DNA from 2 places in the Deinococcus aquiradiocola genome. Region 2 is predicted to be linked to the other one. Evidence: riboswitches for the same ligand, from Rfam matches in the RefSeq annotation. Region 2 holds a riboswitch; the other holds the start of a gene.
What was found. A riboswitch is a leader RNA that binds a small molecule or an ion and turns the genes downstream of it on or off. The one in region 2 is predicted to bind cobalamin.

Region 1: another riboswitch for cobalamin. It lies ahead of IEY33_RS05720 (cobaltochelatase subunit CobN); the one in region 2 lies ahead of IEY33_RS03020 (ABC transporter substrate-binding protein).

Annotation. Positions count from the first base shown of each region.
Region 1 is NZ_BMOE01000003.1:17,752-25,306, forward strand. It holds gene IEY33_RS05720 (cobaltochelatase subunit CobN) at 1-1,766, opposite strand, end outside; cobalamin riboswitch at 1,869-2,040, opposite strand; gene IEY33_RS05725 (HoxN/HupN/NixA family nickel/cobalt transporter) at 2,275-3,285, shown strand; gene IEY33_RS05730 (nitronate monooxygenase) at 3,401-4,789, opposite strand; gene IEY33_RS05735 (ABC transporter permease) at 4,964-5,707, opposite strand; gene modA (molybdate ABC transporter substrate-binding protein) at 5,802-6,563, opposite strand; gene IEY33_RS05745 (XRE family transcriptional regulator) at 6,602-7,555, opposite strand, start outside.
Region 2 is NZ_BMOE01000001.1:649,341-656,895, forward strand. It holds gene IEY33_RS03000 (P-loop NTPase family protein) at 1-205, shown strand, start outside; gene metG (methionine--tRNA ligase) at 283-2,265, opposite strand; gene IEY33_RS03010 (adenosylcobinamide-GDP ribazoletransferase) at 2,559-3,308, shown strand; gene IEY33_RS03015 (histidine phosphatase family protein) at 3,309-3,875, shown strand; adenosylcobalamin-variant (AdoCbl-variant) riboswitch at 4,002-4,092, shown strand; gene IEY33_RS03020 (ABC transporter substrate-binding protein) at 4,237-5,139, shown strand; gene cobO (cob(I)yrinic acid a,c-diamide adenosyltransferase) at 5,139-5,804, shown strand; gene cbiB (adenosylcobinamide-phosphate synthase CbiB) at 5,804-6,748, shown strand; gene IEY33_RS03035 (pyridoxal phosphate-dependent aminotransferase) at 6,741-7,555, shown strand, end outside.

The DNA.
Region 1 (7,555 bases), on a different contig from region 2:
CCGTACCGGTACGCGCGGGCCGGATCGAGCGGGTGCGCGTCGTCGTACGTGCCGCGCGACAGCAGGTCGTGCATCAGCGTGTCGCTGTGCGCGGGCAGGTCCGGCAGGCGGTAACCGCGGCCCTTCATGGCGCGCAGCAGGTTCAGCAGGCTGGCGGGCGCGTCGAGCCCCACCGCGTTCCCGACCGACGCGGCCTTCGCGCCGGAATTCGTGAACACGAACGCCACCCGCTTGTCCGTGTTCGGCAGGTGCCGCAACTCCGCCTGCCGCGCCGCGATGCCCGCCACGCGCGCCGCGCGCTCCGCGTCCGGCACGTACACCACGCCGTCCGGCGTGGACTCCTTGAAGGACAGCGGGACCGTCACGATCCGCCCGTCGAACTCCGGGATGGCGACGTTCATGGCGGTGTCCAGCGGGTTCAGGCCACGGCTCGACAGTGCCCACGCGCCGCGCGCCATGCCGCTCGCGACCGCCTGGATCACCGGCACGCCCAGCCGTTCGAGCGCCGTGACGTTCCCGCCCGACAGCGTCACCCCGCCCGCGTTCACGTCGCCCAGCGCGAACGACAGCGTGCTGACGAGCGCGTCCACCCGGCCCAGCATCGGTGCGAGCGCCAGCGGGAAGCCGTCCTCCTGCGCCTTGAGGCTCGACGTGAACACCGCGAGCGCGTTCACGCCTGCCGCGTCCAGCGCGTCCAGCAGCACGTCCACGAAGGCCGTGTTGCCGCTCAGCAGGTGCGCGCGGTAGAAGAGCACGCCCACCGTGGGCCGTCCCGGCGTCGCCTGACGCGCCCAGTCTTCCAGCGTCGCGCCGTCCAGCGCGGGCAGGTACACGCCGTGCTCCGGCGTGACGCGCGCCGCTTCGCTCCCGAAGGCCGTGAGCAGCGTCCGGTCCGACAGGGCGCGCAGGCCCTGCGCGAGGTTGCCGGGACCGCCGTGCATGAACGCCAGCGTCAGCGTCTCCAGCACGTCGAGCGGCACGTTCCCGGCCCGCGCGAACTCCGGGTCGAGTTCGCCGACGCCGCTCACCACCGCGAGATGCTGCCCGCGCGCGCGGGCATGCGCCTGCAGCGCCGCGAACCCCGGCAGGCCCGAAAGCGACCCGTGCACGCGCAGCACCACGACGGCCGCGCGGCCCAGCTCGCCGTCCAGCAGCAGCTGCATCGCTTCCGGCGTCCGTACCCGCTGCAGCGGGTGCGTGAACAGCGCCGGGAAGCCGGGCGGGAACTCCTCGCGCGCCCGGCTCAGGGCGAGCAGGTCCGTGTCCGCGTGCGACAGCACCGCGATCCCCGACAGGTCCGCCTGCTCCGCCGGGACGGGCGCCGCCGCGTCCTCCTGCGGCGCGCGGTACTCCCAGTCGTAGAAGTTGAAGACGTACTCCGACAGGTCCGGCGGCGGCACCAGGAAGCGGTCGGCGGCGATCATGCTCTCGATGTAGTCGTAGATCAGGCCCACCTGCCACTCGGTGTTCACGCTGTGGAACCACACGCTGCGCCCGTCGAACACCAGCGACGCCACGTTCGCGAGCGTGCACGGCCCCAGGCAGCCCGCCCGCGTCAGGTGCACCTGATTCCTCAGGCGGCGCGACACCCATTCGTTCTTGTACGCGTCCACCGGCAGCGGCGCGTACCCGCGGTCCGTGTGACCGCAGCAGCAGCCGGAATAGCAGTACGACAGGTGACCGCGCCGCTGCACGATGTTCACGGTGCGGCCGTCGGCACGCGTGACCTTCTGGCGGTGCAGGGCCGCGCCCTGACCCTCAGTCACGGGCGCACCGCACGGCGAACAGGGCGAGGGAAGATGCCGGGATACGGCAGGACGGCAAGAGACAGGTTCACGGCGGGTCCCCCTTTCAGCGAGAGGTGCCCCCACACGGGGGCGGACCTGGCAGGCATTCGGGCTCGGGCGGGACGCTTGTCAGGTCCAGACCACACCGTTGCGGAACAGCGCCGGACTCACACCGGACTTCCCCACTTTAAGCCCGGTCTATGGTGCGCCCACACGGGCACGGCGACTCGGGCACCAGGCTGCCCGAGCATAGCAAACGAAAAGCTGTGTACACTCACGGACGGTCCCGCGCCCCAGCGGCCGGACCCAGCGAGAACAGAGGGAAGTCCGGTCACGCCTGCACGTCAGGTTCAGTCCGGCACGGTCGCGCCACGGTCACAGTCCGGTCGCTCACTCGCCGCCACGCGCCCCGCAAGGGCGCTCCGCCCCCGCGCCAGGGGCAGTCGAGCACCGGCTCTGCTGCCGCGCCCCACCGTCAGGAGCCGTCATGCATCACCCCGACCCGAACCACCCGCACCCCTCCGCCCTCCGGATGCCGCTCGCCCGCAGCGCCCGCCACAGCCTCCCGTACCTGAGCGTCGTGCTGGCCCTGCACCTGCTGGCCCTGCTGCTGTGGGTGCCTGCCGCCCTGCACGCGCCGCTGCTGTGGGGCGTGGGCGTCACCGCGTACCTGTTCGGCCTGCGTCACGCCTGGGACGCCGACCACATCGCCGTCATCGACAACACCGTCCGCAAACTCCTGCTGCTCGGCCGTCCCGCGCACGGCACGGGCCTGTACTTCGGGCTGGGGCACTCCGGCGTGGTGTTCGCCCTGTCCGCCGTGGCCGCCGTCGTCGGCAAGGCCCTGATCGGCCGGCAGGCCCAGCTGGAAACCTTCGGCGGGTGGGTGGGTCCGCTCGTGGCGGGCGCGTACCTCCTCACGGTCGCCGCCGTGAACCTCGCGTCGCTGCCGCGCGTGTGGCGCGGGCACGAGCAGCACCACTCGCACGGCGGGCTGCTCGCGCGCCTGATCGCGCCCATGACGCGCATGGTGAACCGGCAGTGGCAGGTCCTGCCGCTCGGTTTCCTGATGGGCCTGGGCTTCGACACCGCCACCGAAGTCGCCCTGCTCGGCCTGGCGGGCAGCGCGTCACAGCAGGGCCTGAGCCTCGCGTCCGTGCTGAGCCTGCCGCTGCTGTTCGCGTCCGGCATGACGCTCCTCGACACGCTGGACGGCGCGGCCATGACGCACGCCTACGCCTGGGCGCTCGAACACCCCCGCGCGCGGCGCGGGTACAACCTCATCGTGACCGGCCTGTCCGGCGGACTCGCCCTGGTGATCGGCGCGGTCACGCTCGCCGGATGGGTGGGGGCGCACTTCACGGCGCTCGGCGCGTGGCTCGCCCCACTCGGCACGCTCGACACGTCCACCCTCGGGTACTGGCTGTCCGGCATCGTGCTGGGCCTGTTCGTCCTGGCGAACCTGCGGTCACGGCGTGTCCCCTCCAGCCGCGGCTGAAAGGGACGGCACGCCCCGAACCCTGAGCAGGACGCGCACGTCCCGTCTGCAATCCGTTCTGTGGGGAAGGCGGGCGGGTCCAGTGTCTCCAGTCCGGGACTTCCAGGGCCGGGGCTCAGTCGAGCAGGTACCGGAGGGCGTCCAGGGCGGCGTACCCGGAGGTGTCCTGCCCCGGCCCGGAATCCGGGACCTGTCCGTGCGGCCAGCGGCCTGCGCTGCGCAGGTCGTCGCCGCTCGTGAGCAGCGCGGGCTCCGGTCCCTGTGGCTGCGTCTGCCCCAGGCCCACGTCGGCCAGCAGCGCGTTGCACAGGCACATGCGGCCCCGCGTGTCCTCCGCCCGGCCCCCCTTGCGGGTGTACTCCCCGACCGGTTCGGCCGGGCAGCGGAATCCCACGAGGCCGTCCGGCCGGGCGTAACTCTCGCGCAGGTACCCCAGGTCGCAGCGGCGCGTGCGGGCCGCGTACACGTCCGGGTCGGCGAGCGTGCCGGGCAGCATCACCACCTTAAAGGGAAAGCCGGTCGGGGACGCGTGCGGGTCCGTCCGTACGCGCAGCTCACCGCGCCGAGCGCCCCGCAGCGCCCGGTCGCGCAGGTCCGCGCGCAGGCCGGACTCCTCACAGTACGCGAACAGCGTGCCCACCTGCACACCTGCCGCGCCGCGCGCCCACGCGTCCCGCAGCGCTTCCGGCGAGCCCGTCCCGCCCGCCAGCCAGAACGGCAGGCCGAGCGCCGCGAGGGCCTGCAGGTCCACCTCGTCTTTCGGGCCGTAGCGCGGTTCGCCCCGTTCGTCGAGGGCGCGGTCCCCGCGCGGGGGGGCGCTGTGCCCGCCCGCCGTGGGGCCCTCCACCACGAAGCCCTGCACGGCCCCCTCGCCGCGCCGGGCCAGCATGGCCGCCAGCACGTTCGACGACACGACCGGCAGGAAGGCCGGACGCGCGAGCGGTACGCCCTCCAGGCCCAGGGACGCCGGATCGAAGGTCAGGACGGTCGGGGCGGCCGCGCCCGTCACGTCTAGCCGCAGGGTCGCCGCCTGTCCCGCCGCGAAGCGGTCGAGGACCTGCGGCACGTCGCGCGGGATGCCTGCTCCCATCAGCACGACGTGCACGCCCGCCAGGACCGCGCCGTACAGGCCCGGCAGGGTCTGCAGCTGAACCTTGGTGAGGAGGTTCACGCCGACCGTGCCGCCGTGCCCCTCACGGGCCAGCCACACCTCCACGAAGTTCGCCATGACCGTCAGACGCTCGTTCTCCGGCTGCAGTGGCACGCCGGGCAGCGGCACGCGCCGGTACGGCTGCCCCGCCGCCCGGCCTCCCGGCAGGAAGTACCGGTCGAGCACCTCCCGCACCGCATCCTGACTCGGGAAGTGTGCCAGGGCGCGCCGGGTGTGACCGCCCGGATCGCCGTCCTGCAGTCGCCGGACCATCACGGTGTCCAGGCACGTGGCCGACACGACGCCCAGCTGACCGGCCCGCGACACGGCCCGTGCGAGCGGCCAGCCGGACACGCCCACCCCCATCCCTCCCTGGATCACGGGCGGGATGGGGGTGCGGTCAGGCCGGGCGGTCTGCTGATCGTCTGCCCGCTGATGGTCTGGGGATGTGATGGGTGGGCGGGCCGGGGAGTCAGGATGCACGCCCTCACGCTCGCCCTGCACCATTACGTTCCCGTTACCGGCCGTTCAGTCGGGGTCGCCCCGGCGCGCGGCGAGGAGCCTCACCGTGACGAGCACCGTGAAGGACAGCAGCACCATCACGGCCGACAGCACCAGCGCGGGCGCGAGGTCCGACTCCAGGGCCGAGTAGATGGCGAGCGTGACGGTGCGCGTGCGGCCCTGCAGCGATCCGGCGAACAGCACGGTCGCCCCGAATTCCCCCAGTGCGCGCGCCCACGTCAGGACCAGACCCTCCAGCAGGAAGGGAAACGCGAGCGGCCACGTGATGAGCCGGAACACCGCCCACCCGTCCGCGCCGTCCGTGCGCGCCGCCCCTTCCGCGTCGCGGTCCACCGCCCCGAAGCCCGCCTTCGCGGTCCGCAGGTAGAAGGGCGCGGACGTGAACAGCTGCGCCATCACGACCGCCGCGGGGGAGAAGGCGAGGTCCACGCCCGCCAGGTGCAGGGGCGCGCCGAGCAGCCCGGTCCGGCCGAAGGTGAGGAGCAGGCCGACGCCTGCCACGACGGGCGGCAGCACGATGGGCAAATCGAGCAGCGTGTCGAGCAGGGTGCGGCCCGGGAAGCGGAACCGGGCGAGCAGGTACGCGACGGGCGTCACGAGCAGCACCGTGAGGAGCAGCGTGACGCCCGTCGTGACGAGGCTCACGCGCAGGGCGTCCTGCACGGCGGGACTCTGCAGGGTCGGCACGAACCGCGGGCCGAGTCCGGCGTGCAGCAGCACCAGCGTCGGTGTCAGCAGGAACGCCGCCATCAGCACGCTCAGCAGCACGGGCAGGGCGTGCGGCGCGTGCCGGACGGACGGGCGGGCCGGGGTGCTCAACGGTGCGGGTGTCCGTGCGGGCGCGTCATTGCAGGCTGAGGAAGCCCCACTTCCTGAGGATCTTCTGCCCGGCGGGCGACTGCACGTACGTCACGAAGGCCTGCGCCGCCTCGGGACTGGCGGTGCCCTTGAGGACGCCGATGGGGTAGCTGGCGTTCTGGTTGAAACGGGTGGGGAGGGCGATCGCGCGCACGAGGGGCTTCAGGGTGGGCGTCACGTCGGTGGCGTACACGACGGCGGCGTCCGCCTCGCCGAGCTGCACCTTGAGGGCGACCTGCCGGACGTTGGTCTCCTCGCTGACGACGTTCTTCAGGACGCGGGCGGAGAAGTCCCGGCCGTACGTGCCGGACCTGTCGATGGCCGTCAGCATGCGGCGGGTGTAGTCGCCGACCGGGACGGTCCTGTCGGCGAGGACCAGCTTCAGGCCCGGTTTCGTGAGGTCGTTCAGGGTGCGCAGCGAGGCGTTGCTCTTCGGGACGATGAGGGTGAGCTTGTTGCGGACGAAGGCCTGCCCCGGAGCCACCAGCCCTCTGGTGACGAGGGGGGTGTACTGGGCGTCGTTGGCGCTGGCGTACACGTCGGCCTTCGCGCCGTTTTCGAGCTGCGTCCGGAGGGCCTGGGACCCGGCGAAGCTGAAGGTGGTCCGGTGGCCGCTCTGGGCGTCGAAGGCTTTGCCGAGTTCGGTGAAGGCGTCGGTGAGGGACGCGGCGGCGTACACGGTGAGGTTCGCGGCGGACGCGCTGCCGGTGGCGAGGAGGAGGGCGGTCAGGGTGAGGGATTTCAGCATGCGGAGCTCCTTCGTGGTCGGTGAGCCTGTGTGATCGGTCAGGGGGTGGACTGCCAGTGCTCGCCCGCATGCGCGGGGTCGTAGCCGCCCAGGGCGCTGAGTTCCGCCCGGAACGACTGCTGCTGCGCCACGCCGATCAGCGCGGCGATGGCGGGGTGCGTGAGGTACGGGTCCGGCACGACCAGGTCGAAGCGTTCGCGCTGCACCGGCACGAAGTCCAGCCCGAGCACCTGCGCGGCCGAGCGGGGCCCCGGCGCGGCGTCCGCGACACCCGCCGCGACGCGCCCGGCGGCCTCCAGGTGGCTGGGTGCCTCGTCGCGGTAGCCGGGCAGACGGGCGCGCTCGGCGAGCGTCACGCCGAGTCCGGCGAGCCACGCGTCGAGCAGCAGGCGGCTGCCCGCACCGTCCTCGCGGTTCACGAGGCGCAGCTGCCCGTGGATCAGGCTTTCCGGGCCGGTGACGCGCTTCGGGTTGCCGCGCGGCACGATCAGGCCCTGCTCCCACTCCCAGAGGGTGTACAGGTGGGCGCGGCGTCCCGGCAGTTCTCGCTCCACCGCGCCGAGGTTCGAGATGCCGGTCGTGGCCTCCCACAGGTGAATGCCGGCCGCGTGCGCCTCGCCGCGCGCCACGGCCCGCAGGGCCTGCAGGCTGGACGCGTTGCGCCACAGGACCCGCACGTCCGGGGTGTGCCGGGCCGCGTGCATGGCGGCCAGGCCGAGCGACGGGTCGCAGCCCGTCAGGACCGCCGTGCGCTGCGCGAGGCGCAGGTCCGTGAAGGGCTGCACGCTGGCGGGCGCGTCGCCGCTGGCGTCGCTGCGGAGGGTGCCGTCGGCCGGCTGGTCCCAGCCGCTCTGCCCGGAGAGCGGCTGGGCGAGCCAGTCGTCGCCGAGCTGCGCGAGCTGCACGCGCGTCCCGGCGGGCTGTGCGGGGCCGAGCAGGCGCGCGTGGACTTGCGGGGCGGGGTCGTCCTGCAGCTGGAAGAGGTCCTCGAC
Region 2 (7,555 bases):
ACTTTGGAACGGGAACCGGGAACGGCTGGGCGTGAACCTCGTGTCGCGCGACGGGATTCTGGCGTGGTTCTTCCGGACCTTCTGGAAGCGCCGGCGCGAGACGCCCGCGAAGCTGGCCGCGTTCCCGCACCTGCACGTCCTGCGCTTCCGGAACCCGCGTGACGCGCGGCGCTGGCTGGCGTCCCTGCCCGTCCGGCCGGAGTGAACATGACGAACCGGCGCGGCCCCCCACTCCATCGGGGGCCGCGCCGTGTGGTGCGGGTCTGGTGTTCGCCTGCCGGGTCAGCGGACCTTGGTGCCGGACGGCAGGTCGAGGTTCGGGCCGATCAGGTCGAGGTTGCCGTGCTCGTCCTCGGCGGCGAGGATCATGCCGTGGCTCATGATGCCGCGCAGCTTGACGGGCTTGAGGTTCGCGACGAGCACGACGCGGCGGCCCACGAGGTCCTCGGGTGCGAACCACTTGCGGATACCGCTGACGACGGTGCGTTCCTCGTCGCCGAGCTGCACGGTGAGTTTCAGGAGCTTGTCGGCCTTCTCGACCGCTTCGGCGGCGAGGACGAGGGCGACGCGCAGGTCGATGCGCGCGAAGTCGTCGATGCTGATCTCGGGCGTGGTGGGGGCGGGGGCGGGCGTCGCGTCGGGCGCGGCGGGGGCGCTCGCCTCGGCGGCAGGCGCGGCGGCGGGTCTGGCGGGGCTGGCGGTGTCGGTGGTGTTGGGGGTCATGGTGGGGGTCTCTTTCGGTTCGGGTTTCGGGAACAGGACGGGGCCGGGCTTCACGACGGTCCCGGCGGGAATCAGGCCCCACGCGGCTTCCAGGCGGTAATTCTGGCCGTTCAGGCCGAGCTGTTCACGCAGGGCGGCGGCTTTGGAGGGGATCGCGGCTTCCAGCAGGACGCTCGCGACGCGCAGGCCCTCGACGGCCGTGTACAGCACGGTGTCGAGCTGCGCGGCGGTGTCGGAGGACTTGGCGAGGTCCCAGGGGCGGCTCTCGGCGATGTAGCGGTTGAGGTCGCGCACGAACTCCATTGCCGCTTCGAGCGCCATGTTGACCTTGAGGCTGCGGGCGAGGTCCAGCACGCGGTCCGGCAGGGCACGCGCGGCCGCCTCGATGCCGCGCTCGCGTTCACCGAGCGGGCCGGGGGCGGGCAGGACGCCCGCGCGGTACTTCTGGACCATGCTGAGCGTGCGGGACAGCAGGTTGCCGAGGTCGTTGGCGAGGTCGGCGTTCAGGCGCGCGACGAGGATGCCTTCACCGTAGGGGCTGTCCGCGCCGAGGTTCGTTTCGCGCAGCAGGGTGTAGCGGACGGCGTCCGCGCCGTAGGTGTTCAGCAGTTCGACCGGGTCGATGGCGTTCCCGAGGCTCTTGCCCATCTTGCGGCCGTCCTCGGCCATGATGTGCGCGTGCACCACGAGCCGCTCGTACAGCGGGAGGCCCGCCGCTTTCAGCATGGTGGGCCAGAAGATCGCGTGCGGCTTGAGGATGTCCTTGCCGATGACGTGCCACGCGTGCCGGAACAGGTCCGGCTGGCCCTTGCTGGCCGGGCCGGACAGGTAGTTCAGGAGCGCGTCGAACCACACGTACGTGACGTGGTCACTGTCCCACGGCAGTTCGATGCCCCACGGGACGCGGCTCTTGGGGCGGCTGATGCTGAGGTCCCCGATGGGTTCGCGCAGCATTTCCAGCACCTCGTTGCGGTACCCGCTCGGCTGGATGAAGTCCGGGTTGGCCTGCAGGTGCTCCAGCAGCCACGCCTGGTACTTCTCCATGCGGAAGAAGTAGTTCGCTTCGCGCCGCAGTTCGGGCGGGGCGTTGTCGCCGGGGTAGATGCCGTTCACGAGTTCCTTCTCGGTGACGTAGCGTTCCGCGCCGACGCTGTACAGGCCCTCGTACTCGGCGTAGTAGATGTCGCCGCTCTCGTGCACGCGGCTCAGGACGTCCTGCACGTACTTCTTGTGGCGGACCTCGGTGGTGCGCACGAAGTCGTCGTAGCTGATCTCCAGGCGGTCCCAGAGGCCCTTGAAGGCCGTCTGGCTGAGGTCGTCCACGAAGCGTTGCGGGGTCTGTCCGGCCTTGGCGGCGGCCTTGGCGATCTTCTCGCCGTGCTCGTCGGTGCCGGTCTGGAAGTACGTGGCGTACCCGGCGAGGCGGTGGTAGCGGGCGAGCGTGTCGGTCAGGATCTTCTCGAAGACGTGCCCGATGTGCGGCACGCCGTTCGCGTAATCGATGGCGGTCGTGATGTAGAAGGGTTCGTTCGTGTGGGTCATCGGGGGTGGTCCTCCGTGCGGGGTGGCCTGGGCGGTGCGGCATAAAAAACGGGCGCATGTCGGAGCGCCCTGGGCGGAACCTGTGGGGTCACGCGCCTGGGGGCATTCGCGTCATCATTCGCCTGCTGGCCGCTTGGCGCTTCATCCCTTCACTTTAACATGCGGGCCTGCGGGCGCGCGCCAGCCGTGCAGGCAGGCGGGGCACGGTGCCGGGGGCTGTACGGGGCTGTATGGTCCAGGGCTGTACGGTCCAGGGCTGTGCGGGTGGGGGCGGGCCGCTATCATCGGCGCGAATGAAGGCCCCCGAGTCTCCCCTGCTCACGCACGTCGTGCGTCCCGCGCACCTGGCGCTCACGTTCCTGACGACCTTCCCGCTCCCGCACGTGCTGGAGGTGCGGGACGGGGAGTTCGCGCGGGCGAGCGGGTTCTACCCGCTGGCGGGCTGGGCGGTGGGGGCGCTGGCGGCGGCCCTGCTGTGGCTGCCGCTGCCGCTGCCGGAGGGCGTGCGTGCGGCGCTGGTGCTGGCGGGCTGGCTGGCCGCGACGGGCCTGCTGCACTTCGACGGGCTGGTGGACACGTCGGACGCGGTGTTCGCCATGAAGTCCCCGGAGCGGCGCCTGGAGATCCTGCGGGACGTGCATGTGGGCGCGTTCGGGCTGGCGACGGGCGCGCTCGTGCTGCTCGCGTGGTGGAGTGCGCTGGGCGCGGTGCGGCCGCTGGAGGTGCTGGCGGCGGCGGTGCTGGCGCGCACGGTGCTGCTCGCCCCGATGAACCTCTTCCCGGCGGCGCGCGTGGATTCGCTGGGCGCACGGTCCCGCGAGGGGCACTGGCCGGTCGCGCTGCTGCTGGCGGCCCCGCTGCTGCTGCTGCCGCTCGGGCCGGTGCGGGTGCTGGTGGCGGCCGCGTCGGCGCTGGTGGCGGCGCTGCTCGTCGCTCGGTTCTGCGCGTCGCGGCTGGGCGGCGGCATCAATGGCGACGTGTACGGCGCGTGCGTGGTGGCGGCGGAGGTGGCGGTGCTGCTGTCGTTCGCGTGGGGGCGGTAGGTGCTGGACCTGTACGTGGTGCGGCACGCGGCGACCGTCCCGAACGCCGAGCGCCGCTACCCGCGCCCCGGCGAGGACGCGCCGCTCAGCAGGGACGGTGAGCGGCAGGCGGCCGCGCTGCGCCTGCCGCGCGCAGGAACGGTGTACGTGTCGCCCGCGCGGCGCTGCCTGCAGACGGCGGCCCTGGCGGGCTGCGGGGACGTGCGGGTGACGGGAGAGCTGCGCGAGGCGGAGTTCGGGGTGATGGCGGGCCACACCTGGGCGGAACTGGAGGCGCGGTACGGCGCGGCCCCGGCCCGCTGGACGACGGCCCTCGGGGACCCGCGCGGCACGGACGGCCCGCCCGGCGGGGAGAGCGGCGCGGCCTTCCACGCCCGCGTGCAGGGCTGGCTGGACACCCTGCCGCCCACCGGGACGGCCGTGGCCTTCACGCACCTGGGGCCGCTGCTCGCCGTGCTGCGGCTCACGGTGGGCCTGCTCGCGGCCGAAGCGCCGACCGGCACGGCCGCGCACCTGCGGAGGGCCGGGACCGCGTGGTGGCTGGTGTCGCTCGCGCCGGGCACGTGACGCGCTCCGCGCCGGAAGCATGACGCGCTCTGCGCCGGAAGCGTGACGCGGAAGGTGCCGGGCGCGGACGCGTGCTACCCTCCGTGTACCTGAAGCCCGCCTCGCGGGACTGGAACGCGGCCCGAAGGCCCGCCAGTTGGGGAAGTCCGGTGAGATTCCGGCGCTGTTCCGCAGCGGTATTGGCGCCTCGCGCCTCAGCCCGAATGCCAGTCAGGCCGGGCCGTCCACCCAGGACGGCCACCTCTCGTACACAGGGGGATTCGGGGGAACTGGACCTGTCATGCCGCGTCCGCCCTGGCCCACGCCCGGGCGGTTTTTCGTGCGCCGTCCGGGCGAGCATCCACGCACGCCGGAGTCCATCATGTCCACCCGCACCATCCTTAACCCCCGCCCGCTGCCCGTACGCACGGCCGCGCTCGCGGCCACGCTGCTGCTCGGCGCGGCGCACGCCACGCACTACCCGCTGACCGTCACGGACGACCTGGGCCGCAAGGTCACGCTCACGCACGCCCCGAAACGCATCGTGGCGATGCTGCCCAGCCACACCGAGACGCTCTTCGCGATCGGGGCGGGCGCGCAGCTCGTCGGGGTGGACAGGTTCAGCAACTACCCGAAGGCCGAGACGGCCGCCCTCCCGAAGGTGGGGAGCGCGTACGCGCCCAGCCTGGAAGCGATCATCGCGCTGAAGCCGGACCTGGTGCTGGCGGACGAGTCGGGCGGGTCGCGCCTCACCGAGAAGCTCGCGGCGGCGGGCCTGAACGTGTACGGCGGGACGGCGCAGTCGTACACCGAGGTCTTCCAGAAGATCGCGGTGCTGGGTCAGCTCACGAACCACGAGGCGGGCGCGACGCGGCTCATCACGTCCATGCGCACCGACCTGAACGCGACGACGGCGGCGCTGCGCGGCGTGCCGAAGGTCAGCGCGTACTACGAGGTGTCGCCCGCGCCGTACTCGGTGGGGCCGGACAGTTTCATCGGGGTGCTGCTGCAGAAGGCGGGCGGCATGAACGTCGTGCCGGGCGGCCTGGGCGACTTCCCGAAGATCTCGCCGGAACTGGTCGTCAAGGCGAACCCGTCCGTGATGATCGGTCTGACCGTGCAGGACGCGCGGAACCGTCCCGGCTGGGCGTCGCTGCAGGCCGTGAACGCGGGCCGGGTGTACCAGCCGACGCCGGAGGAGATCGACGCCCTGTCGCGTCCCGGTCCGCGCCTCCCGGTGGCCCTGAGGGTCCTGGCGCGCCTGCTGCACCCGGAGCGCTTCTGATGCCCGACGAAGGCACCGCTCCTCTGATGCCCGACGAAGGCAACGCCCCAACGCCCGACGGGGACACCGCGCAGCGGCGCGAGGAGGCCATGGCGCAGCTCACCGCGCAGCGCGACGCGCACCGCAAGCGGGACGGCCTGACGCGCGGACGGCGGGGCCTCGTGATCGTGAACACCGGGAACGGCAAGGGCAAGACGACCGCCGCGCTTGGTCTGATGCTGCGAGCGCACGGGCGCGGGCTGCGCGTCAAGCTGTTCCAGTTCATCAAGCACGAAAACGCGAAGTTCGGGGAGCACCGCTCGCTGGAGGCGCTCGGCGTGCCGTTCGCGGGGCTGGGCGACGGGTTCACGTGGCGCTCGCAGGACCTGGAGAACAGCGCGGCGATGGCGGCGGCCGGGTGGGCGCTCGCGCGGGACGCGATCCTGAGCGGCGAGCACGACATGGTGGTGCTGGACGAGTTCACGTACGCTCTGAAGTACGGCTGGGTCGCGTGGAGCGACGTGCAGGCGGCCCTGGACGCGCGTGACGAGGGCGTGCACGTCGTCGTGACGGGGCGCGGGGCGCTGCCGGAACTGGTGTCGTACGCGGACACCGTGACCGAGATGCAGCCGGTGAAGCACGCCTACGAGGCAGGCATCGGCGCGCAGGCGGGCATCGAGCACTGATGCGCCTCCCGCGCTCCTCCCGGCGCGTGCTGCTGCTGGCACTGGCGCTCGACGCGCTGGGCGAGCCGCCCACGGCCGTCCACCCGGTCGCGTGGATGGGGTCGTTTCTCGGGCGGGCGCGGCGGGCGTGGCGGGCCGTCACGCCGGGCGCGCAACTGCTGGAGGGCGGGGCGGGCTGGGCGGCCGGTGCGGCCCTCGCGGCGGGCGCGGGCACGCTGGCCGGGCGGCTGCCGTGGCCGCTGCAGGCGGCGGTCCTCAAGACGCTCCTGAGTCGCCGTGCGCTGTTCGCGGCGGCAGGCGAGGTGTGCGCCGCACTGGAGGCCGGGAACCTGCCGGGGGCGCGGCGGCTCCTGTCGTGGCATCTCGTGAGCCGGGACACGTCGGACCTGACGGCGGGCGAGGTGGCGGCGGCCGTCATCGAGAGCGTGTCGGAGAACCTGTCGGACAGCGTGGTCGCGCCGACGGTCGCGTACCGGCTGGGCGGCCTGCCGCTCGCCGCAGCGTACAGGCTCACGAACACGGCGGACGCCATGTGGGGCTACCGCACGCCGCCGCTGGAGTTCGCGGGCAAGGTCGCGGCGCGCGCCGACGACCTGCTGAACCTGCTGCCCGCGCGCGTCACGGCCGGGTGCGCGGTGCTCGCGTGCGTGCCCGCGCGGCTGGACGGTGCGGGCGCGTGGCGGGCGTGGCGGCGGGACGCGCGCCTCACGAGCAGCCCGAACGCGGGGCACCCGATGGGCGTGTTCGCGGGGGCGCTCGGCGTGCGGCTGGAAAAGCGCGGCGTGTACGCGCTGAACGCGGCGGGCCGGGAGGCGACGGTGGACGATGTGCGGCGCGCCCTGCGTCTGGCACGCTGGACGCTGGCGTTCGCCGTACCGCTGCTGCTGGTCCCTCTGCCCCGCTGGCCGGGTGCTGGGCAAAGGCAGGGGGCCGGGCGTGCCTGAGGCGCTGCAGCCGCTGCTGGCCGGCGTCCCTCACGGCGGGCCGGGCCGGGGACCGTTCACGGGCACGGACTTCAGCGTGAACACGAACCCCTTCGGCCCGAACCCCGAGCTGCTGCGGGCCGTGCGGGACGCGGACCATGCGCATTACCCGGACCCCTCCTACGCGGCCCTGCGGGCACGACTGGCCGCGTGGCACGGCTTGACGGCGGCGGGCGTGGTGCCGTCGGTGGGCGCGTCGGAACTGCTGCACCGGGTGGCGCGCGCGTACCTGCGGCCCGGCGACCGGGTGCTGAGCGTCCTGTCGCCGTTCGGGGAGTTCGGGCGGGCGGCGGCCCTGTGCGCGGCGCACGTCACCGTGACGGACGCGGCGCAGGAAGTGGGGACAGGGCAGGCGGCGGGCGCGGTGACGCCCGGCACGCGGCTCGTGTACCTGGGGCACCCGCACAACCCGACCGGGCGTGCCCTGCCGCCAGGCGAGGTGGCGGCCCTGCAGGCGGCGTGCCGGCGGGCGGACGCGCTGCTGATCGTGGACGCGGCGTACGCGCCGTTCGTGGACCTGCCGCTGCCCGCCCCGGACGACCACACGCTGCTGCTGCACTCGCCCGGCAAGGCGCACGGCCTGGTGGGCGCGCGGCCCGCGTACGCCGTGGCGGGGACAGGCGTGGCGGCCGCCCTGCAGAACCTCGCGCCCGCGTGGGCACTGCCTGCCGGGACGGCCGCGCTGCTGCAGGCCCTGCCGGACGCGCAGGCGCACCTGCACGCGACGCTGCCGCGGGTGGCGGCCCTCGCGCGGGTCCTCGCACGGGA